DNA from 3 places in the Enterococcus mundtii genome. Region 2 is predicted to be linked to each of the others. Evidence: predicted binding sites of a transcription regulator. Region 2 holds the regulator's gene; each other region holds the start of a gene.
What was found. The regulator CtsR, encoded in region 2, represses protease genes until heat stress. The targets are predictions, from matches to a motif close to TTGGTCAAAAAAGGTCAAANA.

Region 1 (10,520 bases), 1.1 Mb from region 2:
GTGAATGTGCCATCGGAGGTCCTCCTTTTCTTAGTTCTGTTATATTGTATCAAAAGCATCGTCGACTTGCATTGATTTTCTCCAAAAAAACTAGTTTTTTAGGATTTTTTTTTCGGCTGTCTACCATCTTCCCACCAAAGCTTGATCAATGCTTGCGTTCCATCGTTCTCGAAACCCTTTTCTGCTAACTGTTCATATAGCTTTCGGGCTTCTTTGGTCGCTGGTAAGTCCAACCCTACTTTTTCTGCTTCGGCTAAAGCAATCTTCAAATCTTTGATAAAATGTTTGACAAAAAATCCTGGTGTATAATTCTCTTGTAAAATACGAGGTGCATAATTACTCAATGACCAATTTGCCGCACTACCGCCTGAAAGCGTCGCAATCACTTTTTCTAAGTCTAAGTCAGCTTTCTGTGCATAAACGAGCATCTCTGTCATGCCAGTCATTGTTCCGGCAATCATGATCTGGTTTGCCATTTTTGTGTGTTGTCCTTTTCCAGCTGAACCATGTAACGTAAATGTTGTTCCAAACTCACGAAATAGTGGTAATACTTGCTCGTAGACATTCTCTTTTCCACCCACCATGATCGTTAAGGTGCCATTTTTTGCACCTAGATCGCCTCCTGAGACAGGGGCATCCAAGGCTTCTGCTCCAAGCTCTTGTGCGCTTGTTGCAATTTTTTCAGCAAGTGTTGGCGTACTTGTCGTCAAATCTATGACTGTTTTCCCCTTAACGCCTGCTTGGAAAATGCCTTTCTTACCATAATAGATTTCTTCCACATCTTGAGGATAGCCAACCATTGTAAAGATGACTTGGCTCATCTCAGCTACTTCTTGTGGACTATCTGCCCATACTGCCCCTTCTTCCATAAGTGGCGCAGCTTTTGTTTTCGTACGATTATAAACAGTCAGTTCATGGCCAGCTTTTTGTAAATGACGAACAATCGCGCTTCCCATAACTCCTGTGCCGATAAAACCAATTTTCATCTTTTGCCCTCCTAAACGATAAAATCCTTGTTTCTATGCTAGTATACGCTAGAAACAAGGATTTTTTTAGGATTATTCACTGTTTTTTTATTTTTTGAAAGAATTTAATTTAATTTTAATCCGCTCAATGGATGCTTCTTCTTCTTTTTTACGCATCTCTTCTTTGTAATACACAAGCATATCTTCATAAAATTCGATCATTGATTGACCAAAATGAGTAGCAGAGATCTCGTAAAGTTTCTTTTCAAACACTTCTGGATTTTTTTCAACTTTGCTTTCAATATAATCAATAAGTGCAGGTGCAAAGTCTTCATCTCGTTCAAATGTTCGGCCAAGGGAAGCATGATCAAATAAACGATTCAAATAATCATTTCCTTCAACTACACATGGTGTACCAGCTGCCATTGCTTCTGTATACGTCAATCCTTGTGTTTCCGATGTCGAAGCACACACAAAATAATCAGCCGCCCGATAATAGAATGCGACGTCATTGTTATCGACTTCTCCAGTAAATTGAACCACATCAGCTAAATCCAGCGACGTGATCAGTTCTTTTAGTTGCTCAACATAAGGCCCATTTCCGACTATGATTAGTCGTGCATCTGGATAGTGTTTGATGACTTCTGGAAACCCTTGGATCAACGCTTGGATATTTTTTTCATAAGAGATTCGACTTAAAGATAAAATCATCAAGCCGTTTTCTTTTACTCCTAATGAGGTACGTAATTCATTGATTTGTTCTTGTGTGATTTCTGGACGTTTAAATTTTTCGATATCGATCCCTGTTGGTATCACTCGTAATGGCGCTGTCACTCCATAGCTTCGCAATGTCTCGATCACACGCTCACTTGGGCAAACCACACCTGTCGTATGGTTCACAAATAGACGAGATAAGTATTTGACATGGGATTGTCGAATCACTTTCCCTTTTGCAATATAATGCAGGTAATCTTCATACATCGTGTGATACGTATGAATCGATGGGATTTTTAATTTTTTTGCGACCATCTTGCCAAGAACCCCCGCTCCAAACTCAGTGTGAGTATGGATAAGATCTAACTCTAATTCTTTTGCCACTAAATAGGCGTACCACATTCCTCGTACCACTACTCGACGTTCTTTGAATGATACAAAAGGAACACTTGGCATACGAATCACATCTTTTTCTAACTTGTCTGCATTGGGATCTGTTGTCGTAAATATATATACGTCATGTCCCATTTTTTCGAGTTCTTCTTTTAATGTCTTGATCGATGTAGCTACACCACTTACCTGTGGAAAATAGGTATCGGTAAAAAAGCCGATTTTCATCTTTTTTCGCCTCCAAACTACCTTTATTTTGATTCTTGCATTTGTTCATCTGAAGAATCGGATGCCTTTAGCACTTGTTGATAAACGGATTGAAGTTGTTGACCAATTCTTTTGATACTTCGTTCTTCAGCCGTTTGATAGCCAGATTCAACTAAACTAGGTACTTCATGTTGAATGATTTTTTGAATGAGTTTTGAAAACTCTTCATTGTTTCGCCCCATATAACAATTTTTTTGGTCTTCTAGCCAGCCATCATAGACTGGAATATCACGTACTAACACATTTTGTTTACTTGCTAAAGCTTCCAGTACCACAATACCTTCCGTTTCTTCATAAGAAGGGAAAAAGAACAGATCTGCTCCTGAGTAAGCTCCTTCGATGATTTCTCCTCGAATATAGCCTGGAAAAATGACATTATCGGGATGATCTTCTTTCACGATTTTTCGGATATTACTTGGGATCGAGTACATCGGCACATGACCAAACCAGATGAATGTATATTCTGGTAATTGTTTGGCTATTTCAACAAAATCAATGATTCCTTTTCTTTCAAAGAACAGTCCTACACAAATAATCACTTTTTGATCAGGTGAAAGATTGAAGTACTCCCTGAATTTTTGTTCTTTGACAGGGTCTGGTTGGTATTTTTCCAAATCGATCCCATTGGAAATCGATTGAATAGGTAAATCGATGCCATAACTTTGTAACAATTTTTTTGAATATGGAGTTGGTGTAATCAAGTAATCTGCCTTTTCATACAACCCGACTAAATATTTTTTTACAAATGGTGCTAATTGATTCGAACCGATAAAGGAATTACGAAAATCCTCCTCCGTTGAATGCGCATGATAAATAATTTTTTTACCGTTTCTACGCGCTTTGTTGACCATGTTGTGACTATTGATACCATATGTATTGATGTGCAAAATATCATAGTCTTCTTTACTATCTAAAGTATAGGAGATCCCTACATCTTTAAGCGCACGCTTTTGGTGATCAAGTGCACGACCAATGCCGGACTTAGAAAGTATCTTCTCACTTTCAAAATATAATAATACCTTCATCTACGTTCCCCCTCACTCTTATATTATAACACAGCGTGAAAGCTGTCACTCAACCTTAAGTCCGATTTTTTCCCAACAAACTTGTAAGTTGGAACGGAATTTTATTTATTATTGCAAGAAGACAAAAAAACAGGCACAGCAAAATACTGTGCCTGTTCTGAAAATCAAGCTAGATATTCATTGACAAGTTCTACGACTTCTTCCATTGTATCGCACTCATTTAGGGCACGATCCGCTAGTTCCGCCATTTTGCTTGTATCTAAACGTTTCATCAAGCTACGTGTTTTTAAGATCGATGTTGCACTCATTGAGAACTCATCTAATCCCATACCTACTAGTAAAGGAACAGCCATTTGATCGCCGGCCATTTCTCCACACATACCAGCCCATTTACCTTCAGCATGTGCTGCATCAATGACGTTTTTGATCAAACGTAGAATTGATGGGTTGTATGGTTGGTACAAGTATGAAACACGTTCGTTCATACGGTCAGCTGCCATTGTGTATTGGATCAAGTCGTTTGTTCCTACTGAGAAGAAGTCTACTTCTTTAGCAAATTTATCCGCAATAACGGCTGCAGCTGGAATCTCGATCATGATCCCTACTTGGATCGAATCAGAGACTTCAATGCCTTCATTTACTAATTTTTGTTTTTCTTCTTCAAAGATTGCTTTTGCACCACGGAATTCTTTTAGTGTAGCAACCATTGGGAACATGATACGCAAGTTTCCATGTACAGAGGCACGTAATAACGCACGCATTTGCGTACGGAACATATCGTCCCCTTGTTCTGACAAGCTGATACGTAATGCACGGTATCCTAAGAAAGGATTCATTTCATGCGGCAATTGCAAGTATGGTAATTCTTTATCTCCACCGATATCCATTGTACGAACAACGACAGGTTTTCCTTCCATTCCTTCCAATACTGCTTTGTAAGCAACGTATTGGTCTTCTTCAGTAGGAAAGTCTGGTGAATCCATATAAAGGAATTCAGTACGATAAAGTCCAACTGCTTCACCACCATTGTTGTGTACACCAACTAAATCTTTAGGTGTACCAATGTTGGCTGCTAATTCAAAGTGTTTGCCATCGGCAGTCACTGTCTCAGCATGTTTCAGTTTTTCCCATTCTGCTTTTTGTGCAGCATAATCTGCACCGATTTTTTCAAATTCGGCTTTTTGTTCTGCTGTTGGCTCAATGACTACATCGCCTTCGATCCCATTAACAGCTAACATTACGCCTTCTTTTACCTTCGCAGTGATTTCTTTTGTTCCAACGATTGCTGGAATTTCAAGAGAACGAGCCATGATTGCAGAATGCGATGTACGTCCACCGATATCTGTTACAAAAGCTTTTACGAAGTTACGATCTAATTGAGCAGTGTCACTTGGCGTCAAATCATGCGCCACGACAACAACTTCTTCATTGATCATTGAAGGGTTTGGTAAAGTCACACCTAGAAGATGTGCTAAAATACGTTTTGCAACGTCACGAATATCTGCTGCACGTTCTTGCATGTAAGCATTATCTTCCATTGCTTCGAACATACCGATATACATATCCGTTACTTCTTTAAGAGCTGATTCAGCATTTACACTGTTATCTTTGATGTTTTGTTTGATTTGACCTATCATTTCAGGATCTGAAAGAACCATTAAATGTGCGTCAAATACTTGCGCTTCTGCTTCACCTAAGCTTTGCGCTGCTTTTTCACGAATTTGTTGTAATTCTTCAGTTGATTTTGCTAAAGCATCATCTAAGCGAGCTTCTTCAGCTGAAGTATCCTCAACTGTCGTCTTACTGAATGATAAATCCGGTTGAACTAGCAGGTAAGCTTTTGCAACGGCTACTCCGTCACTAGCGGCGATCCCTTTTAGCATTTCAACCATTATTCAGATAAGCCTTCTTTCTTCATTGTTTCAACGATAGCTGCCATAGCGTCAGCTTCGTCAGCACCTTCAGCAGTGATAGTAACGTCAGAACCTTGACCTACACCTAAAGACATAACGCCCATGATAGATTTTAAGTTTACTGATTTACCTTTATACTCTAAGTTTACATCAGAGTTAAATTTGCTTGCTGTTTGTACTAATAGTGTAGCTGGACGTGCGTGGATCCCAGTTTCTGCTACTACGTGAAATTCTTTCTTTTCCATATTAATCGGTCTCCTTTAAGTGAGTGTTGTTTTTATGTGAGGGTTTTCTTTTTTAGCAATCCATGATAGAACTAATCAGATGAACCCTTTCATCTGTAAAGATTACCATTTTTTTTCCTTAGATACAACAGTTTTCATTTAAATTGAGAGAAAATCCAGTAAACTATTCTGTAGAACTGTTTCATGTGTAGTTACGATTATTCCTGTTTTAATAAATTCCATGTTTTTTTATATCTAATAAACCGTCTCGCCCCTCAGTGATTGTCGAGTGGTTGAACCATTCATGAGATTTTAGCTATATTCCCCTACAGATTCGACGACAACTTGAGACTCGTACCCAAATGTTTTGTCACATTGCCTGAACAAAAGAATCAATTGCTTGCGTCTATTCAAAAAATTAGTATAATAAAATTAAATGGTCAGTAATGGTCAACAAGGCATGACTTTTATAAGGTTTGTTAATCGAGTGTTATTCTTTTACCCAAAGATAGGCGCGATGTAAAATAGACTTAATGACCAATGTTTGAAAGGACGTGAATGTTTTATGCTTTGTCAAAACTGTGGAAAAAATGAAGCAACGATTCACTTGTATGCGACTGTCAATGGCCAACGTACACAACTTGACTATTGTCAGAGCTGTTACCAAAAAATCAAAAATCAGCAAAATGGAGGTCTAACAAGTATGGCCCAAAATGATCCATTTGGCTTTGGGAGTTTGGACGATCTGTTTCGTTCGATGTCTCGTCAAATGCAACAACAAGGAAATTATGAACAAACTCCCCCTACTCAATTTGGTGGGAACAACAACTTCAATGGTGGACAACCACCACAAGGACCCGCTTCAGATGGTCTTTTAGGCGAATACGGTATCAATATCACAGAAGAAGCGCGCCAAGGTGAAATCGATCCAGTCATCGGTCGAGATGATGAAATCAAGCGCGTGATCGAAATCTTGAATCGCCGTACAAAGAACAACCCTGTATTGATCGGGGAACCAGGTGTCGGTAAAACGGCTGTGGTTGAAGGACTCGCTCAAAAAATCGTTGATGGCGATGTTCCACAAAAATTACTAGATAAAGAAGTAATTCGTTTAGATGTTGTTTCACTTGTCCAAGGCACAGGAATCAGAGGACAATTTGAAGAACGGATGCAAAAACTGATTGAAGAAATCAGACAAGCAGAAAATGTCATTTTATTTATAGATGAAGTTCATGAAATCGTTGGGGCTGGTTCAGCTGGTGATGGTAACATGGATGCCGGAAATATATTAAAACCCGCGTTAGCTCGTGGCGAATTACAAATGGTTGGGGCAACAACATTGAATGAATACCGAATCATTGAAAAAGATGCTGCGTTAGAGCGCCGGATGCAACCTGTTCGTGTCGATGAACCTTCTGTAGATGAAACAATCAGTATTTTACAAGGATTGCAAAAGCGCTATGAAGACTACCATCACGTCAAATATACAGATGCTGCGATCGAAGCTGCGGCTAGATTGTCCAATCGTTATATCCAAGATCGCTTTTTACCGGATAAAGCCATTGATTTACTGGATGAAACAGGATCTAAGAAAAACTTGACGATCCAAATCGTTGATCCAAAAATGATCGAAAAGAAATTAGAAGAAGCGGAAGAACAAAAGTTGTTGGCTTCTAAAGAAGAAGATTTCGAAAAAGCAGCTTATTATCGCGATCAAATCAATAAATTGAAAAAAATGCAAGAACGTCAACTTTCAGAAGAAGAAATCCCAGTGATCTCTGAGAAAGACATGGAAAAAATCGTTGAACAGCGTACAGGCATCCCTGTTGGTGAATTAAAAGAAAAAGAACAAACCCAATTGAAAAACTTAGCAGACGACTTGAAAAAACATGTGATTGGGCAAGATAATGCGGTTGATCGGGTAGCCAAAGCCATTCGTCGTAATCGAGTTGGCTTAAGTAAGAAAAACCGTCCAATTGGTTCTTTCTTATTTGTTGGTCCTACTGGTGTTGGTAAGACAGAATTAGCGAAGCAACTAGCCTACGAATTATTTGGATCTGAAGAGTCAATGATTCGTTTCGATATGTCAGAATACATGGAAAAACACAGTGTCGCAAAATTGATTGGTTCTCCTCCAGGCTATGTCGGCTATGAAGAAGCTGGTCAATTGACTGAAAAAGTACGTAGAAATCCGTATAGTTTGGTTTTGCTTGATGAAGTAGAAAAAGCACATCCAGATGTCTTACACATGTTCCTACAAATCTTAGATGATGGACGTTTAACCGATGCGCAAGGTCGTACAGTCAGCTTCAAAGATACAATCATCATCATGACAAGTAATGCAGGAACTGGAAAAGTAGAAGCCAATGTTGGCTTTGGTGCTGCTCGTGAAGGTGTGACTCGTTCTGTCTTGAATCAATTGAATAACTATTTCACACCAGAATTCTTGAATCGTTTTGATGGAATCATCGAGTTCAGTGCTTTATCAAAAGAAAACTTGATGACGATCGTTACTCTCATGCTTGATGATGTCAACCAATTGTTGGCGGCTCAACAATTACATGTGGACGTTCCTACGAATGTCAAAGAAAAGCTGGTTGATCTTGGTTACGATCCAGCAATGGGTGCCCGACCATTACGTCGGACGATCCAAGAACAAATTGAAGACGGCATTGCCGAATTCTATCTTGATCATCCAACGATCTCAGATCTTAAAGCAAAATTAGATAAAGACGACAAAATCGTCATTACGTCTAAACCTGAACGTTTAGTCAAAGAAGCAAACAACGAATCGACAGAGTAATTCCATATTGGAATGGTAGTAAAAATCGAGCGGAGAGTTTGCCACTCTCCGCTTTTGTTTTTATTTTTGGAAAAGAAAGTAACGATTTTTTCTCTTCCATTCAAATTTAAGAAGACAAAATGCTGTTCATTTTACTAAAAAAAAATTATAATTAATGTAAGTTATTTCTTAAATACATAAGAGAGGTGAGCGCCATGAAACTAGTTAATGTAACAAACAGCCATTCACGATTAGTTTTGAATCAGTTGGAAAATACAGATGCACATATGGTCAAGGTGTATACCGCAGGAAATACAACCGTTATTTATACAGAAGCTCCTGAGCACAACGAAATCGTTCTGATGAATGAAAATCGCAATATCCAACCAAAGGAAATTGAAGAAATCCAACACTACTTCTTAAAAAAAATCCATGACGCTGAGTACCATCCTGAAGACATCCAAGTGATCGAGTTACCGGGATTAGTAGAAATCTCTATTCCAAAAAGAAATTTAGATGCACCAATTGCTATGTAGATATAAAAACTAAATCATGAATCAAAAGGGTTTTGTCGACGGCACTTGGCATTCCCTTTTTTTCTTTTTCCTATTTCCAACTTCCCTCCCCTTTACAGGTCGATCCGCTTGGATGATCGAGCGGATTTCTTTGACGATCCGTTCATTTTTTTCCCAGTTCTCAATATCCAACATTTGACATACTCGACGCATTTTTGCTTTTTTTCTTTCAATACGCTGTTTTTTTTCGATTTCTGTTTCCATTTGTTCCCTACTTTCTTTGCTTATTTTATATATACATACGCAAAAATATTCTAATCTATTTTTTTATTTGATTATAATTGATTTTTTCAAAATAACCAAAAAAACGTTAAAATCCAAAACAAACACACGACAATTCACTGAAAACATGAATCGCCGTGTGTTTGTTTTTTTTATATGCTAAATGAATATTTTTAAGCTTTATGTTAAAAATAAAGCAACTGACAAGTAACGAGAATCACTGATTACATCAAACTTTTTAATTTTACGTTTGGATACTTGTCAGCAAACCAACGCTCTGCAAACTGGTTCTCAAATAAGAATAGCGGTTGATCAAAGCGATCTCTCGCTAAGATATTACGACTCGAACTCATTTTCTCATCCAGATCTTCTGGCTCGATCCAACGAGCAATCTTGTTACCCATTGGCGACATGATCACTTCTGCATTGTACTCATTCAACATCCGATATTGGAAAACTTCAAATTGCAATTGTCCAACAGCCCCGATGATGTATTCTTCAGTCACATAGGTTTTATATAATTGGATGGCACCTTCTTGTACCAATTGATTGATTCCTTTGTGGAATGATTTTTGTTTCATCACATTTTTAGCCGTTACTTTCATGAAAAGCTCAGGCGTAAATGAAGGTAATTCTTCATAAGCTACTTTTAGTTTTCCTTCATATAATGTGTCGCCGATTTGATAATTTCCGGTATCATATACACCAATGATATCTCCTGCTACAGCATTTTCAACGTTTTCTCTGGCATCTGCCATAAACTGCGTGACATTACTCAATTTCAATTTTTTGTTCGTCCGTTCCAATGAAACGTCCATTCCACGTTCAAAAGTCCCTGAGCAAATCCGTACAAATGCAATACGATCTCGGTGAGCTGGATTCATATTGGCTTGGATCTTAAAGACGAAACCAGAAAACTCTTGTTCATACGGGCTGACTACTTGATCTTCACGGGTTTTGTGTCCGTAAGGAGATGGCGCCAAATCAACGAATGTTTCTAAAAACGTCTGAACACCGAAATTAGTCAAAGCTGAACCAAAAAATACTGGCGTCTGCTCTCCTCGTGCAATTTTTTCTTCATTAAAGGAATCCCCGGCTTCTTTTAACAGCTCTACTTCTTCTAATACTTGCTCGTACAATGAATTATTTCTTAGGGGATGATTTTCTGGCAAGTGGCCCTCTTCATCTAATTGAGCTAAGCGTTCATCTTGATAATTCTCAGGGCGATAGAATTCTACTCGGTTATGATGGATATCGTATAATCCTTCCAATCCTTTACCCATACCAATTGGCCAATTCATTGGGCAAGATTCGATATCTAATAACTCTTCTAATTCTTCTAATAGATCAAGCGGTTCTCGACCATCTCGGTCCAACTTATTGATGAAAGTGAAAATAGGGATACCTCTTCTTTTAACTACTTGGAAAAGTTTTTTGGTTTGT
Region 2 (10,520 bases):
ATATGCCACAGCAATTGCCCCATTTTTATCACATATTCGATGTGTTACAACGTTACTATAAAAAGCAAGCAACACATCAAACAATTAGTACATATAAAGTTATTATAAATAGTTTTTATCTTTACACAGCAATCATTCGGATTGGACAAGGTCATTTGTTATCAGCGAATAAAGAAAAGCCAATCAGCGATCCTTCTTTTTTTGAAATCATAAAAAATAATACAGTGTTTTGTTCAATCATTGAAAAAGAATACGGTTTTAATGTGACAACCACAACTGTATCAAATCTATTAGATAAAAAAATCTATTTCCCTTGTATTCAGTCAGCACCTAGCAATCATGGGGAATATCAACGGATTCGACAATTTTCAGAATACTTTTATCGTTCATTATCTCAAGACTTCTCTTTGAATCAAGATGGTATTCAGAAATTGAGTGAGTTGATTAATTACAATAAAAACCGACAATTCTTTAAAACAACGTATCTACAGATTTTATCAGAAATCCTATTTACACATTCGCCCCAGATACTAAAAGCATACAATCAAGCTATTGACCATGCTGGATTAATGATGATCAAACGGAATCAATTACTCTATGAAGAGTTACTATTAGAATTGATTTCATTGTCACCTTCCTTACTGACGGCCGTTTTTCCTTACAAGAAAAAGGTGTCTATTTTGATTGTTTCTTATCAGGAAGAAAGGACACTTGCACTGTATAAGCAACTGTTATTCAAAAAAATTCCTGCGATTCATAGTATCCATACATATACTGATAATATTTTTCAAGTAAACTACGATACAGTCAATCAATATGATTTAGTTTTAACAGACATCGAACTGAACCAAGCTAAAACGAAAGCTAAAACGATTAAAATTTCTAAAATACCAACAACCTCTTTTTGGAATAACATTGAAACAGTTCTTTATACATAGGTTTATCTGCATAAATCAGAAAAAGCAGACGCATATTCCGTCTGCTTTTTCTGTATGAGTATTTCCTCAACATACTAACGACTTAACGCATTGTAACAAATTCTTCTGCGCCTGTTGGATGGATAGCTACTGTATTGTCAAAATCTGCTTTGGTTGCCCCCATTTTGATCGCTACTGCAAAACCTTGTAACATTTCATCGACACCTACACCAATGGCATGCAGCCCAACAATTTTTTCTTCTTCACCCACACAGATCAATTTCATTTCACATTTTTGTCGATAATCGTTTAAAGCAAAATACATTGGCGTGAATCGTGAACGATAGACTTTCAATTGTCCTTCACCGTATGTCGTCAACGCTTGCTCTTCTGTCAAGCCGATGGTTGCAATCGGTGGATGAGTAAAGACGACTGTTGGAACTAAATCATAGTCTAAATACGAATTTTCTTTTCCATTGAACAGTCTTTCTGACAAACGACGACCTGCGGCAATCGCTACTGGCGTCAAGTCGATTTTACCAATTACATCACCAATGGCATAGATGTGTGAATCGGTTGTATTTTGGAATTTATCCACTTTGATAAATCCTTTTTCATCTAATCCAACGTTCGTTTTTTCGATTCCTAATGCATCTGTATTCGGTACACGTCCGCCAGCAAATAACACACACTCTGCCATTAGTGTTTCCCCATTTTCAAAGGTAACGGTGTAGACATCCCCGTTCTTTGTTATTTCACGAGCCGTAAAGTTTGCATAAGTGTGGATTCCTGCTTCTTGATACATCTCAATCAAGTTATCAGATAACATTTTATCAAACGTACGTAATGGACGTTCTTTACGATAAGCCCACATCACTTCACTTCCCAAGCCATTTAACACACCTGAAAGTTCAGCTGCAATATAACCCGCACCTAATACGATCGTCGATTTTGGTAATTCTGTCAATGCAAAAAAGCCGTTTGAATCAATGGCATATTCTCCGCCAGGAATCGTCATCTTGCTTGGCTTGCCACCGGTAGCAATCAAAATATGATTTGCTTGATAGCTTTCACCGTTTACTTCAACGGTTTGACTATCTACAAAGCGAGCATAGCCTTTGATTGCTTCAACGTTATTACTATCTAAACCTCTTTGATAAGCGCCATGAAGGAAATCAATGTATTTCTCGCGTTTCTCTACTAGTTCTTTAAAGTCAACATGTTTAACGTCCGCTTGGATACCATAGCTTGAAGCATCACGTTCGATTGTTTCTAATATCGTGCTTGCTTGCCACATCACTTTTTTTGGAACACATCCGACATTGACGCACGTTCCACCTAGTTCATTGCCTTCAATCAATAATACTTTTGCTCCATGCATACCAGCTCGATTCGCTGAAGCAATGCCTCCAGATCCTCCGCCAATGACAATATAATCATATGTTTTCATCTTGTTCCTCCTTTTAGCAGCTGATGCAACATCCTACCGCTTATTTTTCAATAAACTTTTTATCAGCTCTTACAAAAAATAAGTGTAGCACGTTTCTAGTCATTCTGTTGACGAGATGCTCATTTCGCTTGATTGCTTAAAAAATTATTTTCTTTTTCTAATCATATCTCCAGGTTTAACTGGTTGTGCGACTGGCATGGTCAAAATCATCATAGGATTTGGTGCGCGATCAATGGATTCTCCTTCTTCATTGTGCATCATCTCAACCATTTGACTGAAGTGAGTAAATCCAGGCCCATAAAATTCGATTTCATCCCCTACAGAAAAGAGGTTTCTCTGACGGATTGTCGCTTGTTTCGTCTCCTCGTCATAAGATAAAACTTCTCCGACAAATTTGTATACAGGGATCTTACGACGTTCACCAAATAATTGTTCATTTTCGCTAGGTGTATCGTAATAAAATCCTGTTGCCAATTCTCGTTGAGCCACTTTCCATAACTCATCGATCCATTCTTGTTTGCACACATAGTTTTCAGGATCTTCCATATAACTATCTACAGCTGCTTTATAGACATTTGCGACAGTTGATACATAATGGATCGACTTCATTCGACCTTCGATTTTAAAACTATCTACGCCATTTTCAATCAAGTCAGGAATATGTTCGATCATCGACATATCTACTGCACTCATCGAAAACTCTTCTTCGATCTCGCCAGCATCTGTCAAAGAGTTTCTCTCTTGTCCAAATGGCAAATCATACAATTCATATTTCCAACGACAAGATTGTGAACAGCCTCCACGATTGGCATCCCGCATCGACATATGATTCGACAACGTACAACGTCCTGAATAAGAGATACACATTGCTCCATGGATGAATGCTTCAATCTCTACATCAGTATGTCGACGGATCTCAGCGACTTCTTCCATCGAAACTTCCCGAGCTAAAACTACACGTTCCAAGCCTTCTTCTTTCCAAAATTCTAATGTTTCATAGTTGGTAGCAGAAGCTTGAGTTGATAGATGGATAGGTAAGCCAGGGGCTTCGGTCGCACAGATCTCAATAAGTGCTGGATCAGAGACGATCACTGCTGAAATCCCCACATCGCGCAGGTTACGGAAAAATTCACCGGCTCCTTCGTCATTTCCTTCATGTGTGACCATATTTGCTGCTACATACACTTTCGCTTGATGTTCTTTTGCGAATGCAACGCCTTCTGCCATTTCTTCATAGGTAAAGTTTCCTGCGCGACTACGTAACCCATAAGCATTACCACCAATATACACAGCATCTGCGCCATAATGGATAGCTGTTTTTAGTTTTTCAAGCGTGCCGGCTGGTGCTAAAACTTCCGGACGTTTTAATTTTCTTTTTGTTGTCATTTTATTTCACCATACTCCTTACTTGATAGATTCAGGATCAATATAAAAGAAACCTGTATCAAGTCCTCGATTCGTTGGATGTAATCCATTGATCTTATTCGTCATTTCTTGTGCTAACGTTTCTGTCCATGTGTCTGCTAATAATGCTTTTTTTGCCTCAACAAATAATTTAGTGATCTCAACAAATGCTTCACCAGGCGTAAAAACGCCATCTAATTTCCAGGTACGGAAATGATGGGCATAAAGCTGTGGGAGTTCATTACTTAAATTGATGTCATTATTCGCAAAAATATGCGTACCATGTGAATCTTCATAAATCGAATAATGTGTATCTTCTTTTTTAGGTTCAGCGAGAAAGAGTCCTCTTTCACGATCTTTTTTTTCGTCCTGTTGCGTGTAGTTATAGTAATTCTGTAACAGTGGACGTTTCGATTGATGGATGCATGTAGCTCCATACACAAGTGTTTCCACAGGAATCTGTAACTTATTTTCCATTTCTTTCATCTCATCAAATGGCACTTCACGTGCTAAAACAGCAGAAATCGCCCCTTTTTTTGCCCAAAAATTGATTTGACGTGCACTCGTCACTAATGTTTCTGCATCAAAAACATAAGGAATGTTCAACTCTGGATTTTTTCTCATGGTATAGATAATCCCAGTATCACCAACTGTGATCATGTCCACATTGATTTCTTTTAAAAATTGCAGATACTCTGGGACTTTTTTCATTTTTTCAGGATGAATGATCCCATTGACAGCTATATTTACTTTTTTACCGTACCGATGTGCCAGCGCAACTAATTCGCGTTGTTCTTCTCTTGTAAAAGAAGCTGGTAAGCGTAGACCGAAGCGTTCTTCCCCAAAATATAAGGTATCCACTCCTGCTTCAAGCAATTCTTCTGCTTGTTTCATTGATTCTATAGTAGTTATGATTTCGATCATCATTTCCTCCTCCTACAACTCCATAATAGTAGCACAGCTCTGAAAACTTTCCAATACTTCTTACATTTATTATTGATTGTAACGATACTGTAAAATAATTTCTGTTTTATACAATATGTCCCTATTGATTTAGAAGTAGCTCTTTAGGAAAACAAAAAACCCAAAAAATCAAATGATTTTTGGGTTTCTGGCTTAGCTATTTCTGTTGGAATCTCACTCTGTCATTATACTTTAGTAGTTATTTTCTTAGGTTCACGCACATTTACTGTGATTTTGCCCTTCGAAGCGCCAACAGTGATTTGATCGCCTAAATGGATTTCTCCTCCAAGCAAAGCTTCGCTCAAACGATCTTCTACTTCTTTTTGTAATGCCCTTCTTAGTGGCCGTGCACCATACTCTGGATCAAAACCGACTTTTCCAATCACATCAACTGCTGCTGGTGTGATTTTCACTAAGATATCTTGTTCTTTCAATCGTTTGACGATCGATTGACTCATGATTTGAACAATCGCATGGACTTCATCTTTTGTTAATGAATGGAAAACGACTGTCTCATCGATACGGTTCAAGAATTCAGGGCGGAAAGCTTTCTTCAGCTCTTCAAGTATCCGTTTTTGCATCGCTTGATGATCTTTAGTAATATCTTGGACGTTGAATCCAACATTTTTTTCCTCACGGATTTGAGTAGCGCCAATATTAGAAGTCATGATCATGATCGTATTTCTAAAGTCTACTTTTCTTCCTTTAGCATCTGTTAAATGACCATCATCTAACACTTGTAATAATAAATTGAAGACATCTGGATGAGCTTTTTCCACTTCATCTAGCAAGATAACTGAGTAAGGTTTTTGACGAATTTTTTCTGTCAATTGTCCACCTTCATCATAACCCACATAGCCTGGAGGCGAACCGATCAAACGACTCGTACTATACTTCTCCATGAATTCAGACATGTCGACACGAATCAATGCGTCCTCTTCACCAAACATCACTTCTGACAATGCTTTCGCAAGTTCTGTTTTTCCGACTCCTGTTGGACCTAAAAACATGAAGGAACCAATCGGGCGATTTGGATCTTTTAAGCCACTACGCGCCCGTCTGATCGCACGAGAAACAGCTTTGACCGCTTCATCTTGTCCTACAACACGTTCGTGAAGTAGTGCTTCTAGTTCCAGTAATCGTTGACTTTCTTTCTTTTCTAACTGTTGCAATGGTACACCTGTCCACTCCGAAACAACAGTAGCTACATCTTCTTCAGTCACCCGATCCGCAAAGCCATTTTGATGTTTTGCTTCAATCGCTAAACGTTTTTCTAGTTTTTTCATTAAGCTTTTTTCTTGTCTACGTAAATGCGCAGCTGTTTCAAAATCTTGTTTTTGAATCGCCTGTTCTTTTTCTTTATTCACTTGATCGATCTCTTGTTTCAGTATCGTCGTTTCTGACAAATCGTCCGCTTGTTCCAATCGAACTTTCGCTGCTGATTCATCAATCAAGTCGATCGCTTTATCTGGTAACTGTCTGGAAGTGATATATCGAACAGAAAGATTGACTGCCGCTCGTACTGCTTCATCGGTGATCTCCACATGATGATGTTCCTCATAGCGTGAACGTAAACCACGTAAGATTTCTTCCGCTTCATCTGCTGTCGGCTCATCTACTTGGATACGTGCAAAGCGTCGTTCCAATGCCGAGTCTTTTTCAATGTATTTTTGGTATTCGTCTAATGTTGTCGCGCCAATCGTTTGTAATTCTCCACGTGCTAACGCTGGTTTCAAAATATTCGATGCATCGATGGCACCTTCTGCACCACCAGCACCAATCAATGTGTGTAATTCATCAATAAAGAGAATAACTTGACCATCATGATAAATTTCATCAATGACTTTTTTCATTCGATCTTCAAATTCTCCCCGATACTTCGTCCCAGCGACTAACGCCCCCATGTCTAACATCATCAAACGTTTTGCTTTCATTTCTTCAGGTACTTCACCTAAAATGATTTTTTGAGCCAATCCTTCTGCAATCGCAGTTTTACCGACACCGGGTTCTCCAACTAAAACAGGATTGTTTTTTGTTCGGCGACTAAGTATCTGGATCAACCGTTTGACTTCTCTTGAACGACCTACGACTGGATCTAACCTGTTTTCTTTTGCTAACTTAGTTAAGTCTCTAGCTAAAGAATCTAACGTAGGAGTACCTTGTGTCATTGCTCGCTTTTCTTGTGGATTGCGACGGCGAATACCACCGGTACTACTTTCCGTACCCATCGTACGCTTCAATGACTGACGAACTTTGCTCAAACTAATCCCCAAGTTGATCATGATACGAGTAGCCATGATACTCTCATCTTTTAATAGACTAAGTAAAATATGCTCAGTTCCTACCTTTTGTGTACCCATTTTATTCACTTCACTATTTGCCAAAGCAAAAATTTGTTTCATTCGAGGAGAATAAGGGAGAAATACACCTTTTGCATAAGTTTTCACTGTACCATAACCGACTAAATGCTCGATTTCTTCATAAATATCTTTTTCATTCAATTTCATATCTCGTAATACTTTCCCAGCAATCCCGTTGGGTTCGATCACTAAAGCCAATAATATATGTTCTGAACTTACCGCTTGATGTTTGAAGCGTTTTGCTTCTTCTTGGGCAATTTCTAACACACGTTGTGCTCTTTCTGTAAATATTTCTGCCATTTAAATTTCACTCCCCATCTTCATAGCTTAATCGTTCTAAAAAGGCTCGTAGAATTCGAGCACGTGTATAATCTTCTGTCTCATTGATGTTCAACGTATTTTTAGCAATCGCACTCAACATCAAGTTTCCTTCTTTTTTGGTAATGATTTGGTCTTCATATAGTTTCTGAATAATGGCGTAGGCATTTTTTTCATTAATCGTTTCGCCAAATAGCAAGTTGATTCGTTCAAGCATTTGTTTTTTATCCGACATTCTCACTTTTGCAATGCGGATATACCCACCACCACCACGTTTACTCTCAACCAGATAGCCGCGTTGAATCGTAAATCGTGTATTGATCACATAATTGATTTGTGAAGGAACGCAGTTAAATAGATCTGCCAATTCAATCCTTCGAAGCTCGATCATCTCGTTTTTTTCCAGGATCTTTTTTATATATGATTCAATTAGATCCGAAGTATTTTGTTGTGCCATCCCACTCATTCCTTTGACTAATATTGACCTTAATTATAGCGAATTTATAGGTAGAATGAAAGGAGAACGCTTGTTAGATATTTGATTCGAAGAATAACGATAAAAGACCATTTATTTATGTAAATAAAAAAAACTAGGAATTCAATGAAGTCCCAGTTTTTCCAACGCGCCCAAGAGGAGTCGAACCCCTAACCTTTTGATCCGTAGTCAAACACTCTATCCAATTGAGCTATGGGCGCATATTCAATTAATTAAAAATAATCATACAATAGAACGTATGACTTTGCAACAAATAAAAAAATCGGGAAGACAGGATTCGAACCTGCGACCCCTTGGTCCCAAACCAAGTGCTCTACCAAGCTGAGCTACTTCCCGAAAAAATAAAAAGACTACGCGCCCAAGAGGAGTCGAACCCCTAACCTTTTGATCCGTAGTCAAACACTCTATCCAATTGAGCTATGGGCGCATATTTGTAATGCCGAGGACCGGAATCGAACCGGTACGGTGATCACTCACCGCAGGATTTTAAGTCCTGTGCGTCTGCCAGTTCCGCCACCCCGGCGCGTAGTACATTGGCAAAGCGGAAAACGGGGTTCGAACCCGCGACCCCCACCTTGGCAAGGTGGTGCTCTACCACTGAGCTATTTCCGCGTATTTACGATGCCGGCTAAAGGACTTGAACCCTCGACCCTCTGATTACAAATCAGATGCTCTACCAACTGAGCTAAGCCGGCGTAAAAAAATAGAATAAATCATATGATGCGGGTGAAGGGACTTGAACCCCCACGCCGTAAGGCGCTAGATCCTAAATCTAGTGCGTCTGCCAATTCCGCCACACCCGCAAAAATATGAGCCGTACAGGGCTCGAACCTGTGACCCTCTGATTAAAAGTCAGATGCTCTACCAACTGAGCTAACGGCTCATATGGAGGTTAACGGGATCGAACCGCTGACCCTCTGCTTGTAAGGCAGATGCTCTCCCAGCTGAGCTAAACCTCCAAAGATAACAAAGCGTGGCGGCGTCCTACTCTCACAAGGGGCAACCCCTCACTACAATCGGCGCTAAGAAGCTTAACTTCTGTGTTCGGCATGGTTACAGGTGTATCCTTCTCGCCATCGCCACCACACTTGGTGTTATCTATATTGAGTAAATCTTGTTCACTCAAAACTGGATTTGAAGTATCAGTAAGAAACTCTCCGAGTTTTTCATTTTATTTTGGTTAAGTCCTCGATCGATTAGTATCAGTCCGCTCCATACATCACTGTACTTCCACTCCTGACCTATCTACCTGATCATCTCTCAGGGATCTTACTTTCTTAAAGAAATGGGAAATCTCATCTTGAGGTGGGCTTCACACTTAGATGCTTTCAGCGTTTATCCCTTCCCTACATAGCTACCCAGCAATGCCCTTGGCAGAACAACTGGTACACCAGCGGTAAGTCCATCCCGGTCCTCTCGTACTAAGGACAGCTCCTCTCAAATTTCCAACGCCCGCGACGGATAGGGACCGAACTGTCTCACGACGTTCTGAACCCAGCTCGCGTGCCGCTTTAATGGGCGAACAGCCCAACCCTTGGGACCGACTACAGCCCCAGGATGCGACGAGCCGACATCGAGGTGCCAAACCTCCCCGTCGATGTGGACTCTTGGGGGAGATAAGCCTGTTATCCCCAGGGTAGCTTTTATCCGTTGAGCGATGGCCCTTCCATGCGGAACCACCGGATCACTAAGCCCGACTTTCGTCCCTGCTCGACTTGTAGGTCTCGCAGTCAAGCTCCCTTCTGCCTTTACACTCTTCGAATGATTTCCAACCATTCTGAGGGAACCTTTGGGCGCCTCCGTTACTCTTTAGGAGGCGACCGCCCCAGTCAAACTGCCCATCTGACACTGTCTCCCACCACGATAAGTGGTGCGGGTTAGAGTGGCCATAACGCAGGGGTAGTATCCCACCAGCGCCTCCATCGAAACTAGCGTTCCGATTTCTACGGCTCCTACCTATCCTGTACATGCGGTACAGACACTCAATATCAAACTACAGTAAAGCTCCATGGGGTCTTTCCGTCCTGTCGCGGGTAACCTGCATCTTCACAGGTACTAAAATTTCACCGAGTCTCTCGTTGAGACAGTGCCCAAATCGTTACGCCTTTCGTGCGGGTCGGAACTTACCCGACAAGGAATTTCGCTACCTTAGGACCGTTATAGTTACGGCCGCCGTTTACTGGGGCTTCAATTCGTACCTTCGCTTACGCTAAGCACTCCTCTTAACCTTCCAGCACCGGGCAGGCGTCAGCCCCTATACTTCATCTTACGATTTTGCAGAGACCTGTGTTTTTGATAAACAGTCGCTTGGGCCTATTCACTGCGGCTGATCTGACGATCAGCACCCCTTCTCCCGAAGTTACGGGGTCATTTTGCCGAGTTCCTTAACGAGAGTTCTCTCGCTCACCTTAGGATTCTCTCCTCGACTACCTGTGTCGGTTTGCGGTACGGGTCGTTGTTTTCTCACTAGAAGCTTTTCTCGGCAGTGTGACGTCAGGAACTTCGGTACTATTATTTCCCTCCCCATCACAGCTTGTCCTTAAAGTTAGAAGCATTTGACTCCTATCAAGACTTACTGCTTGGACAGACATTTCCGATCGTCTGCATTCCTT
Region 3 (10,520 bases), 1.5 Mb from region 2:
TCCATTTGATGGCTTTGAATGGAAGTCCAGAAGAGGCGAAAATGAGCTATATCATCCGTGACCATAAACGTGAGTCATTTGAAGCAAGAAAAGCAATGATTACAAGCATTCAAGAAAAAATGAATCAACGGTTTGACCAAGAGCGTATTCAAGTAGAAATGTATGATCAATACTACAATATGCGTGAAATCATCGAAAAGGATATGAGTATCGTTGATCTAGCTGAAAAAGCAATGATCGATTTAGACATTAAGCCAGTGATCGAACCAGTACGTGGTGGGACAGATGGCTCAAAAATCTCTTATCTGGGGATACCAACACCAAATCTATTTGCGGGTGGCGAAAACATGCACGGACGTTTTGAATTTGTGTCCCTACAAGTCATGGAAAAAGCGACAGATGTCATTGTTAAAATCGCGGAGTTGAATACGCAGGTGTAATCGATCCGTTTCATTGATAAAAAAGATTAAATTTCAACCAATAATCTCACATTATTGGTTGATTGCTACACTGCATTGACATATGATTGATTCGAGGCTATTTTAGTCAGTGCTCGAATCACTGTTCATGGGGGAGGGTGAGCGTTTATTTCGCATCCACTCCCTTTGTTTTTTGCAGGAAAGTAGGAGGAATATGGTTTATGAAGAAGTTACTGGTATTTTATAACAAAAGTTCAGGAAAGGATGAAGGGGAACAATTAGCAGAATGGTTCAAAGAGTATGTCGCAAAACATCGACCAGAACTAGAGGTTTATCTAACGGAAACTGGACCGTCGATCAAAGATGAAACATTGAGAGAAAAAGCAAAAGAACATGAGGTAGATACACTAGTCATCATTGGTGGTGATGGCACGATCCACCATATCATCCAAGCATTCCAAGATGAATTAGACCATTATCGTGTTGGCTTATTACCTGGTGGAACGATCAATAACTTAGCGAAAGTGTTAGGCATTCCTTTTGAGAAAGAAGAAGCTGCAGCGATGATGTTAGAGGAATCGATCCGCAAAATCGATTATGGGAAAGTGAATGATAAAGTAGTCATTTCTACTTTGACTATTGGCATATTAGCCGATACAGCGGTCTGGATCAGCCAAAAAGAGAAGCAAAAATACGGTTCATGGATCTTTATCAAACGTTTCGTGAAATTATTGCTAAAAAAGAAAAAATATCATTTAGATATCAAGACGGAAGAAGCGCATTGGAAGGGAAAAGCACAGTTGTTGACGATCACGATGTCCAACTCAGTAGGCGGTTTTACTGGTTTTGATGATTCCGCTGCGCCAGATGATGGCAAGTTCCACATCACCATCGTTCCTTCATTAGATTTTTTCCGGTTTGCATTTTATCTCCCACGTATGATCAAAGGTAAGATCTATTCTGTTCCTGGCATCAAATATCTGACAGCTAGTCAAGTCAATATCCAGGCACGAGAAAAGAAAGTGACAACTCGGACGGATGGTGACACTACAGATGACTTACCGATCGAATTAAAAGTCATCCCAGAAGGTATAACGATCTACGTACCAAAAGAAGAGCAATAATTGGAGGAAGTTGATGGAAGTATTGATGCATAATCCCTTATGGTTTTACTTATTCATTGTGAATGTTTATCTATTTGGCTTGATGGGTTATGATAAACGTCAGGCAAAAAAAGGCGCTTGGCGTGTACCAGAAAGTAATTTGTTGTTTGTTAGCTTGTTAGGCGGTGGTTTGGGCGGTTTGTTCGCACAACGCATATTCCGTCACAAAACTAAAAAAAAGAAGTTCACGATCGTTTTCATGTTAGGAATCATGATTGATCTCGTCTTGATCTATTTTTTCCATTAAGGAGTCGTACATGTCTACTAAAGGAACAAAAATCAAAATCATCATTAATTTATTATTATTGACTATTATTCTCGCTATTATTTATTATTTGATCAACCAATCTTTTGCGGATATTTTCAAAGAGTTGCTTTCAACAAGTGTCCAAGTGCTTCTGGCGATGTTTTTTTTCGGTACACTTTATCAAATTGTAGAAGGTCGCTCAATCAAAGAGATCGCCAAGCCGTTTTCCAAATCTTTCAGTACAAGTGATGGGTTCTGGACGTCTTGTTATATTGCCTTTTATCGGATCGTCTCATTTGGAACGGGTACACTGATCTCAGAAATTTATTTTTACAATAAAAAAGGGCTGAAGTTTTCTCAAGGAGCAGGAGTCACTGCCTTGCATATGATTATGTATAAATTAGCGGTGATCACTTATGCAGTCATTGGCTTGATCGTTCAATTTTCTTTGTTCTACGAAAAGGCACCCAATATGATTTGGTTTATCATTGCTGGGATCATTTTGACGGCTTTGATCATTTTATTTCTTGTGACCGTCTCCGTCAGTTTGAATCTTCAAGTTTTTTTCGTCAAAGTGTCCAATCGTTTATTCAAAACTGAACGTTTACGTCACTGGGTCGATACGTGCAACAGCCAGATCTATTCACTGAGAGAAACGGTACAAACGATCATCCAAGACCGCACCGCATTGATCAGGATCTATTGTTGGAACCTGCTAAAACTACTCTGTTGGTATGTGATGCCTTATCTGTTTTTAGTAGAAAACCATCCACATCTTGATTTTCTTTTGACATTTTCATTTATTAGCTTTGCAGTGGTTTTATCAGGAGTCTTACCAACTCCTGCAGGCATTGGCTCGTTTGAATTTGTCTATCTATTGCTCTTTCGACCTGTAGTTGGAACGTTGGATGCTGTTTCTTCCTTATTACTTTACCGATTTGGCTCGTTCATCTTGCCATTCATTTATGGTTTTTTCTATGTGATTGCAGAAAGACGGAATATCTTACGTCAAGAGATCCATGAAGTAAAGGCAGAAAAAAAGCGTACAAAGGGGAAAATTTAAATAATTTGAACAACTTTCAAGTAAAATTTAAATGGAGAATCAGTCTGAGCTGAAAATGCTTAGATTGATTCTTTTTTCGTTTGTTAAAAAATATCTGTTCAACAATTGTTTTCACGCAGAATAGGCTAGACGTTGCTATCTCTCAAACAAAACAGTCCCTCGAAATGTATGGAAGAAACAATCAACACCGGTAGGGTAAAATTAAAATCCCACGATTAGTTGCTGAAAGTCTATACTTAATGGTATATACTATATATAAAATCAATCGAAAACTTAGCTTTCGACAAGAAAGATTTTCTTGATTTTACTCATCCTACAAGCAGGATAAAAAACGATAGAAGTTGCTCTTTCATTTTGGACAGTTCAACTTTTAGACGTTTGACTTTTGATGTCAGAATGAATCGACTGTTTGATGAATGATATGTAGTTAGAAAGTAGGTAATAAAGTGAAAAAACAAGCGGTTTTCCAAGATATAGCTGAAAAAATTGCACAACGAGTCAATGATGGAACTTACGTGACCAGTCAAAAGTTGCCTTCAGATTATGATTTAGCGGAAGAATTTCAATGCAGTCGACTGACAGTACGCAAAGCAATTGATCTTTTGATCAGTCAAAATATTTTAGTGAAAGAAAGAGGAAAAGGAACTTATGTCATGAAGCAACCGAAGATCCAAAGCGGTTCCGGTGGCTTACAAAGTTTTACTGAAACTGCCAAGGCTCAAGGAAAAAAGACACGGACAGAAGTATTGCAAGTTGAGATCGTAAAAGAAGTACCGTTGAAGATTCGCCAGATGTTCGCTGACTATGGAAATGAAGCAATGGTATATCTGTCTCGTTTACGTTACTTTGATGATGAACCAATGACAGTAGAAAACCTCTATATACTAAAACGTTATTTGCAAAATGAAAGTGGTGAACTTCCTCAAGCTCAGCTGGCATCTTCATTATATGAAATAATTGAAGAGAACATTGAGATTGGCTACGCGCATCAAGAAGTCGAAGCAGTCATAAGTCCCCCAGATATTGCCAAGTTATTGCATGTATCAGAAGATGATCCAATGCTTCTCGTCCATTCGATGACTTATTCCCCTTCTGCTAAACCGATATTGTTCGACACGTCTTTTTATCGTGCAGATCAATATACGTTTAAAAATACATTGATACGTCAAAAATAAGAGGTGAAAAATGGATCAAATCAACACAGCAATCGAAGAGAATTGGCTAGATTTTCTGGATTTACTCAAACAAGTCATGCAAGTTCCTAGTGTTAAGTCAGTACCTGGACCAGGAGCTCCCTTTGGTAAAGAAGCACGCTCGGTTCTTTCTTTGGTCATGGACAAAAGTGCCGGGTATGGGTTCCAAACAAAAGTAATCGATGATGCGATCGGCTATGCCCAGTGGGGGAATGATGGAAGTGATTATATCTGGGTCCTGGGACATCTTGACGTGGTTCCTGCTGGTCAAGGATGGGAGTTTCCGCCGTTTGATCTCAGTGAGAAAAAGGGTCGTTTTTATGGTCGAGGAATATTAGACAACAAAGGGCCTATCATGTGTTGTCTGTATGGCATGAAACTATTAAAAGACCTAGGACACCAGCCAAAAAAGAATCTTCGGATCATCTTTGGAACGGATGAAGAAAGTGGCATGTCAGATATTTCTCATTACTTAGCCGAGGAAAGCCCTCCGTTATTCGGGTTCACGCCCGATTGTAAATATCCTGTGGTCTATGGCGAACGTGGGATCGTAAATGTGGTACTCCACTTTACTTTACCCGAAGAGGAACATCAACAAATCAGTCGATTCGAAGGGGGCCAGTTCCGTGATCATGTTCCAGACCAACTGCACGTGAGAATTGCCAAAAAAGAAATAAGTGCCAGTGGTAAACGAGCACCAAGTAACGCGCCTGAGTTAGGAGAAAATGCTATCACGATCTTGGTGTCAAAACTAGCTGAAGAACGAATGATCACGCCAATTGCACAGGGTTATTTTCGCTGGATTTGTCAAAGCTTTCATCAAAAACATTTTGGAGAAGGGATCGATTTAGCGTTTGAAGACGAAGATTCAGGCAAGTTGATTTTGACACCTGTTGTGCTACAAAAGTCTCCAGAAGGCTTGCTATTAGAAATTGCCTTACGTTACCCGGTGACCGTATCAGAAAAACAAGTCGTGTCACGTTTGAAAAACCAATTGCCTCTAGGTGTTGATTTAGAAGTGGTTCGTAGTATTCCTGGATTTTGTCGGACAGAAGAGCAAAAAAAAATCGATACACTGTCAATGATCTATCATCAAGTCACCGGTAATGATCCTAAACCAGTGACAACAACAGGCGCCACGTATGCGCGTAAAATGCCGAATATCTTAGCATTTGGTCCTTCATTTCCAGGGCAAAAAGGGATTGCGCATACGGCGAACGAATACATGGATTCCGCAGATTTGCGAACAAATTTAGAAATCTACATGCGCAGCCTCCAAGCATTAACAGAATAAAACATTCAGATAGAACGAACAATTGAAAAATAAATTTCACGTAAAACGAGTTTCTAATAAAACGATGAGTTTTAAAAAGAAACTCGTTTTTTAGTATAGACATAATAGTATATACCATATAGAATATACTTGAAAGCGCTACAAATGTTAGGTGATGGAGGGAAAGAAATGTGGGGAATGATTGCAACTTGGCGCATGGCACATGAAGGTGTCTTGGCGGCTAAACAACAATTAGAAGCACAGTTTTCATGTAAAGATGCTGTGGAAACGGCGATCAAAGTGGTAGAAGATTATCCATTTTATAAATCCGTTGGTTATGGTGGGTTACCAAATGAAAAAGGAATCGTAGAAATGGATGCTGCTTTTATGGATGGAGAAACATTTAAGATTGGTGCAGTTGCAGGGATTACTGATGTAGCCAATCCGATTTCTGTTGCTCGGCAATTAAGTGATGAAAAATTCAATAGTTTTCGAGTAGGACAGGGAGCAACAGAATATGCAATGCTATCTGGTTTTGAACGAAAAAATATGTTAACAGCACGTGCAAAAAAAATCTGGGAACAACGAGTAAAAGAAATCGCTACGTTGAATTTAGATCCTTACGATGGCCATGATACGGTCGGGGTTGTCGCGCTCGATACGCAACAACAGATGGCAGTAGGAACATCCAGTTCCGGTTTGTTTATGAAAAAACATGGACGTGTAGGAGATTCGCCATTATCTGGTTCGGGATTTTATGTGGATAGTACGATTGGCGGTGCGACAGCTACAGGCTTAGGGGAGGATCTTATGAAGGGCTGCCTCTCTTATGAAATCGTTCGATTGATGGGGAATGGATTTACGCCACAAGCGGCTTGTGATCGAGCCGTTTATGGATTTGATGAGCGATTGCGCAAACGTTATGGCAAAGCGGGGGCGTTCTCGTTAGTAGCATTAGATAAATATGGCGAATGGGGGGTAGCTACGAACGTTGAATTTACATTTAGTGTCGCAACGATGGCTCAAGAACCAGCAATTTTTATGGCCAATCCTGGTCCAGATCAGACGACAGTGATCACACCAATCACACAAGCATGGCTTGATGCCTATGAAGCACGTATCAAAGCACCAATTTAACAGCGAATCGGATAAACGGTTAACAAGAATAAAATGGAGGAATAAATATGACAACTAAAAAAATTTATTTGTTTTGTGAAGCAGGAATGTCAACAAGTATTATGGTCAATAAAATGATGGAGGTCGTCAAAAAACACAAAATGCCATTAGAAATTGCCGCTTTTCCTGCGATCCATGCGGAAGAAAAAGTCGCACAAGAAAAACCTGTGGCTATTTTATTAGGGCCTCAAGTCCGTCATTTAGCGAGTAAAATGAAAGAAACGTTTGACCCAATGGGGATACCTGTTGGCACGATTGCTCCAGAAACATATGGCATGATGGACGGGGAAAAAGCGTTGAAAGATGTCTTGGGCTTGATCAAAAAATCAAAAGCGCCAAAGTAGCTTAATAAAATGGGATTTCAATCGAAAAATTGTGTCCTCAAACAAAAATAAAGCAGCTGGATGGGAGGAAGAAACATGCAAAAATTTTTGGATTGGTTAGAACGTGTGTTAACACCAATGGCGAAAACAATCGGTGAAAATAAGTATTTGATTGCGATTCGTGATGGTTTTTTGCTATCAACACCCTTACTGATTGTAGGATCGCTCTTTTTAGTTTTGACTAATTTTCCAATTCCAAATTGGAATGAAACGATGAGCCATTTTCTCGGAGATAACTGGGCAACGATGTTGAATATGCCTGCCACGGCAAGTTTTGATATTATGACGATTTTAGCGGTTGGGGGTATTGGATATAGTCTGGCAAAACAATTTAAAGTAGATGCCATGCAAGCGGCAATTATTTCATTGGTCGCTTTTTTTATAGTGACCCCTTTTACAACCCTATTTACACCAGAAGGCTCCACTGAAGTCTATGAAGTAGGAAGCTTGCCATTACGTTGGATGGGTTCTAGCGGCCTGTTCTTAGGGATGGTCGTGGCTTTGGTTGCTACCCGATTGTTTGTCGCTTTATTACGTAAAGGTTGGACGATCAAAATGCCTGAAGGTGTGCCACCAACCGTCGTACAATCCTTTGAAGCGTTGATCCCAAGTTTTGTGATTGTTACTCTTTTTATGATTGTCAATTGGTTAGCAAATCTAACCTCATATGGTAATTTACAAGAAATACTATTTAAGTTCCTACAAACTCCTTTACTTAGCTTAGGAAATACTCTAGGCGCGATGATCATAGCCTACTTATTCTTGCATTTTTTTTGGTTTTTCGGTATCAACGGTTCGAGTGTAGTTGGGGCAGTATTCAATCCGATTTTACGAGCACTATCCGTTGAAAATTTAGATGCCTTCAAAAATGGCGCAGATATACCAAATATCATCACAGGTCAATTTCAAGATATGTTTGCTACTTTTGGTGGTGGAGGATCTACGCTTTCATTGATTTTAGTCATGATACTAGTATGCAAAAGCCAACGAGTAAAAAAACTGTCGCAATTGTCACTAGTACCAGGGATTTTTGGAATCAATGAACCGATTATTTTTGGATTACCGATTGTCTTAAATCCAGTCTTACTTATTCCATTTGCACTTGTACCCACGATCAATATTATCATTTCCTATTTTTGTATGGAGGTAGGTTTAGTTAATTATACGAATGGTATTCAACTACCATGGACAACGCCACCGATCATTTCTGGTTTTTTAGTTAGTGGTTGGCAGGCATCTGTTTTGCAAGCATTACTGATCCTATTAGGAATGGCTATTTATTATCCTTTTATTAAAGTGCTAGATAATCAGTATTTAAAAGAAGAAGCAGAGGCGGTACAGGAAGAAGAAGAAATCGATTTTGATGAATTCGATTTTGATGATTTATAGGAAAAGAGGCCATAGGAATGAAAAAAATAGTCTTGATTCTCAATCATTTGACTGCAGGCTTGGGCAGTGATGAAAATGCCCAGCTACCTCCTGGGGGCAAAAAAACATCTCTTGGACCAGGGCGTACCTTAAATCCACTTTTTCAAGAACACGATACAGAAATCATTGCTACATTGTATTGTGGTGATCAGTATTATCTTGATCACCAAGAAGAGGTAAACAAAAAATTTATAGGTTTTGCTAAAAAAATGGGTGCAGATGCTGTTCTTTGTGGTCCCGCGATGCATTATGCTAATTTTGGCATGATGGCGGCCCAATTAGCCTTGGTTTTCAGTGAACAAGGAATCCCAAGTGTAGCTGCGATGTCTGAAGAAAATCCTGCCTTTGTACGCTATGCTAAAAAGATCAATATAATAAAAATGCCTAAAAAAGGCGGAATTGGTTTAAATGATTCATATAAAAATATCAGCTACTTTATTTCAGCGCTCACTCATCAAAATCAATCCTCATGACTTGATTTTGATGAATCAACTAGTTTGTGCTAAGCAATCATCAGAAATAAATACCTCTAGGTCGGAATATAACCAGCCTCTAGAATGAAGGGTAACAACCACGGAATCGTTCTGTAAATGACTGTGGTTGTTGCCCTAATTTTATAGAGGTTTCTTTTTTTTGCCGTTTATTTGGTATAGAGTGACAGACAACATTTACTGTCACTTTTGTCTCAAATTTTTTTGATAATCCTGAGTATAATCTTTGACCAAAGCTGACCAAATGAGTATAATAATCATGTAAAGGTTAAAGAAAACGAGACTTTAGACGGATGTTATAGACGCTAGAGAAAGATATAGTTGACTTTGACCAAACAACTTCTACTACAGGAGGGAAATATATGAATAGTGAAAAAATGACAACTACGCTCCAAGAAGCGATTGCAGAAGCACAACAAGTAGCGATGACAAGAAAACATCAAGAAATAGACATCGTTCATTTATGGAAGATCTTTTTACAGCCAAATCATTTTGGCCGTAATCTATATACAGATGCAGGCATTGATGCAGATGCCTTTGAACAAGAGATTGATCGAGTGTTAGATGAATATCCAACAGTCTCAGGCAGCAATGTCCAATATGGACAAAATCTTAGTCAAAATCTTTTTCATTTATTGAACGAAGCGGATCAATTGAGAGAAAGTTTTGGCGATGAATTCTTATCCACTGAGATCGTGCTATTAGCTTTAATGAAATTAAAAAATTATCCACTGACGGTTTATTTGACCAAACAGGGACTGAATGAAAAAGAATTGCGTAAAAATATCGAAGACATGAGGGGAGGAGAGCGTGTGACCTCTAAAAATCAAGAAGAACAATATAAAGCGTTAGAAAAATATGGTGTCGATCTCGTCCAACAAGTCCGTAGTGGCAAAATGGACCCGATCATTGGCCGAGATGAAGAAATTCGTGATGTGATTCGGATCTTGTCACGTAAAACTAAAAACAACCCTGTGTTGATCGGGGAACCTGGTGTGGGTAAAACAGCGATCGTTGAAGGATTAGCGCAACGAATCGTCCGTAAAGATGTACCAGAAAACTTAAAAGATAAAACCATTTTTTCTTTAGATATGGGTGCCTTGATTGCCGGAGCAAAATTCCGTGGAGAGTTTGAAGAACGCTTAAAAGCAGTCTTGAAAGAAGTGAAGAAAAGCGATGGGCGGATCATCTTGTTCATCGATGAGATCCACAACATCGTCGGTGCAGGAAAAACGGAAGGTAGTATGGATGCCGGTAACTTGCTTAAACCGATGTTAGCTCGTGGTGAACTACATTTGATCGGTGCGACTACTTTAGATGAATACCGCCAATACATGGAAAAAGACAAGGCGTTAGAGCGACGTTTCCAAAAAGTATTAGTGAAGGAACCAACTGTTGAAGATACGATCAGTATTCTGCGGGGGTTGAAAGAACGTTTTGAGATTCACCATAGCGTCAATATTCACGATAATGCTCTGGTTGCGGCAGCTACATTATCCGATCGCTATATCACAGATCGCTTTTTACCTGATAAAGCCATTGATTTGATCGATGAAGCAAGTGCGACGATTCGAGTAGAAATGAATTCCATGCCAACGGAATTAGATCAAGTGACTCGTCGTTTGATGCAGTTGGAAATCGAAGAAGCAGCCTTGAAGAAAGAATCTGATGATGCAAGTAAAAA

Region 1: a site for CtsR is predicted at 5,935-5,955, ahead of EM4838_RS03890 (ATP-dependent Clp protease ATP-binding subunit). Genes of this name have one in related genera too.
Region 3: a site for CtsR is predicted at 9,060-9,080, ahead of clpB (ATP-dependent chaperone ClpB). Genes of this name have one in related genera too.

What each region holds. Positions count from the first base shown of each region.
Region 1 is NZ_CP018061.1:800,859-811,378, reverse strand. Features, by position in the region: gene EM4838_RS03920 (YkuJ family protein) at 1-13, opposite strand, end outside; gene EM4838_RS03915 (NAD(P)-dependent oxidoreductase) at 99-986, opposite strand; gene EM4838_RS03910 (glycosyltransferase family 4 protein) at 1,074-2,297, opposite strand; gene EM4838_RS03905 (LTA glycolipid anchor biosynthesis glycosyltransferase, IagA/BgsA family) at 2,321-3,361, opposite strand; gene ptsP (phosphoenolpyruvate--protein phosphotransferase) at 3,526-5,253, opposite strand; gene EM4838_RS03895 (phosphocarrier protein HPr) at 5,253-5,519, opposite strand; gene EM4838_RS03890 (ATP-dependent Clp protease ATP-binding subunit) at 6,064-8,301, shown strand; gene EM4838_RS03885 (DUF1827 family protein) at 8,496-8,816, shown strand; gene EM4838_RS03880 (flagellar motor switch protein) at 8,838-9,059, opposite strand; gene EM4838_RS03875 (peptide chain release factor 3) at 9,302-10,520, opposite strand, start outside.
Region 2 is NZ_CP018061.1:3,027,985-3,038,504, forward strand. Features, by position in the region: gene EM4838_RS14030 (helix-turn-helix domain-containing protein) at 1-938, shown strand, start outside; gene gor (glutathione-disulfide reductase) at 1,021-2,367, opposite strand; gene EM4838_RS14040 (peptidase U32 family protein) at 2,512-3,753, opposite strand; gene EM4838_RS14045 (peptidase U32 family protein) at 3,772-4,695, opposite strand; gene EM4838_RS14050 (ATP-dependent Clp protease ATP-binding subunit) at 4,920-7,394, opposite strand; gene EM4838_RS14055 (CtsR family transcriptional regulator) at 7,402-7,869, opposite strand; tRNA gene EM4838_RS14060 (tRNA-Arg) at 8,035-8,108, opposite strand; tRNA gene EM4838_RS14065 (tRNA-Pro) at 8,171-8,244, opposite strand; tRNA gene EM4838_RS14070 (tRNA-Arg) at 8,262-8,335, opposite strand; tRNA gene EM4838_RS14075 (tRNA-Leu) at 8,346-8,431, opposite strand; tRNA gene EM4838_RS14080 (tRNA-Gly) at 8,449-8,520, opposite strand; tRNA gene EM4838_RS14085 (tRNA-Thr) at 8,531-8,603, opposite strand; tRNA gene EM4838_RS14090 (tRNA-Leu) at 8,630-8,711, opposite strand; tRNA gene EM4838_RS14095 (tRNA-Lys) at 8,719-8,791, opposite strand; tRNA gene EM4838_RS14100 (tRNA-Val) at 8,795-8,867, opposite strand; rRNA gene rrf (5S ribosomal RNA) at 8,880-8,995, opposite strand; rRNA gene EM4838_RS14110 (23S ribosomal RNA) at 9,085-10,520, opposite strand, start outside.
Region 3 is NZ_CP018061.1:1,521,078-1,531,597, reverse strand. Features, by position in the region: gene pepT (peptidase T) at 1-440, shown strand, start outside; gene EM4838_RS07325 (diacylglycerol/lipid kinase family protein) at 641-1,543, shown strand; gene EM4838_RS07320 (DUF1294 domain-containing protein) at 1,557-1,829, shown strand; gene EM4838_RS07315 (lysylphosphatidylglycerol synthase transmembrane domain-containing protein) at 1,840-2,892, shown strand; gene EM4838_RS07310 (GntR family transcriptional regulator, LSA1692 subfamily) at 3,339-4,067, shown strand; gene EM4838_RS07305 (Sapep family Mn(2+)-dependent dipeptidase) at 4,078-5,379, shown strand; gene EM4838_RS07300 (glycosylasparaginase) at 5,548-6,495, shown strand; gene EM4838_RS07295 (PTS sugar transporter subunit IIB) at 6,543-6,878, shown strand; gene celB (PTS cellobiose transporter subunit IIC) at 6,954-8,306, shown strand; gene EM4838_RS07285 (GrdB-related putative oxidoreductase) at 8,324-8,818, shown strand; gene clpB (ATP-dependent chaperone ClpB) at 9,199-10,520, shown strand, end outside.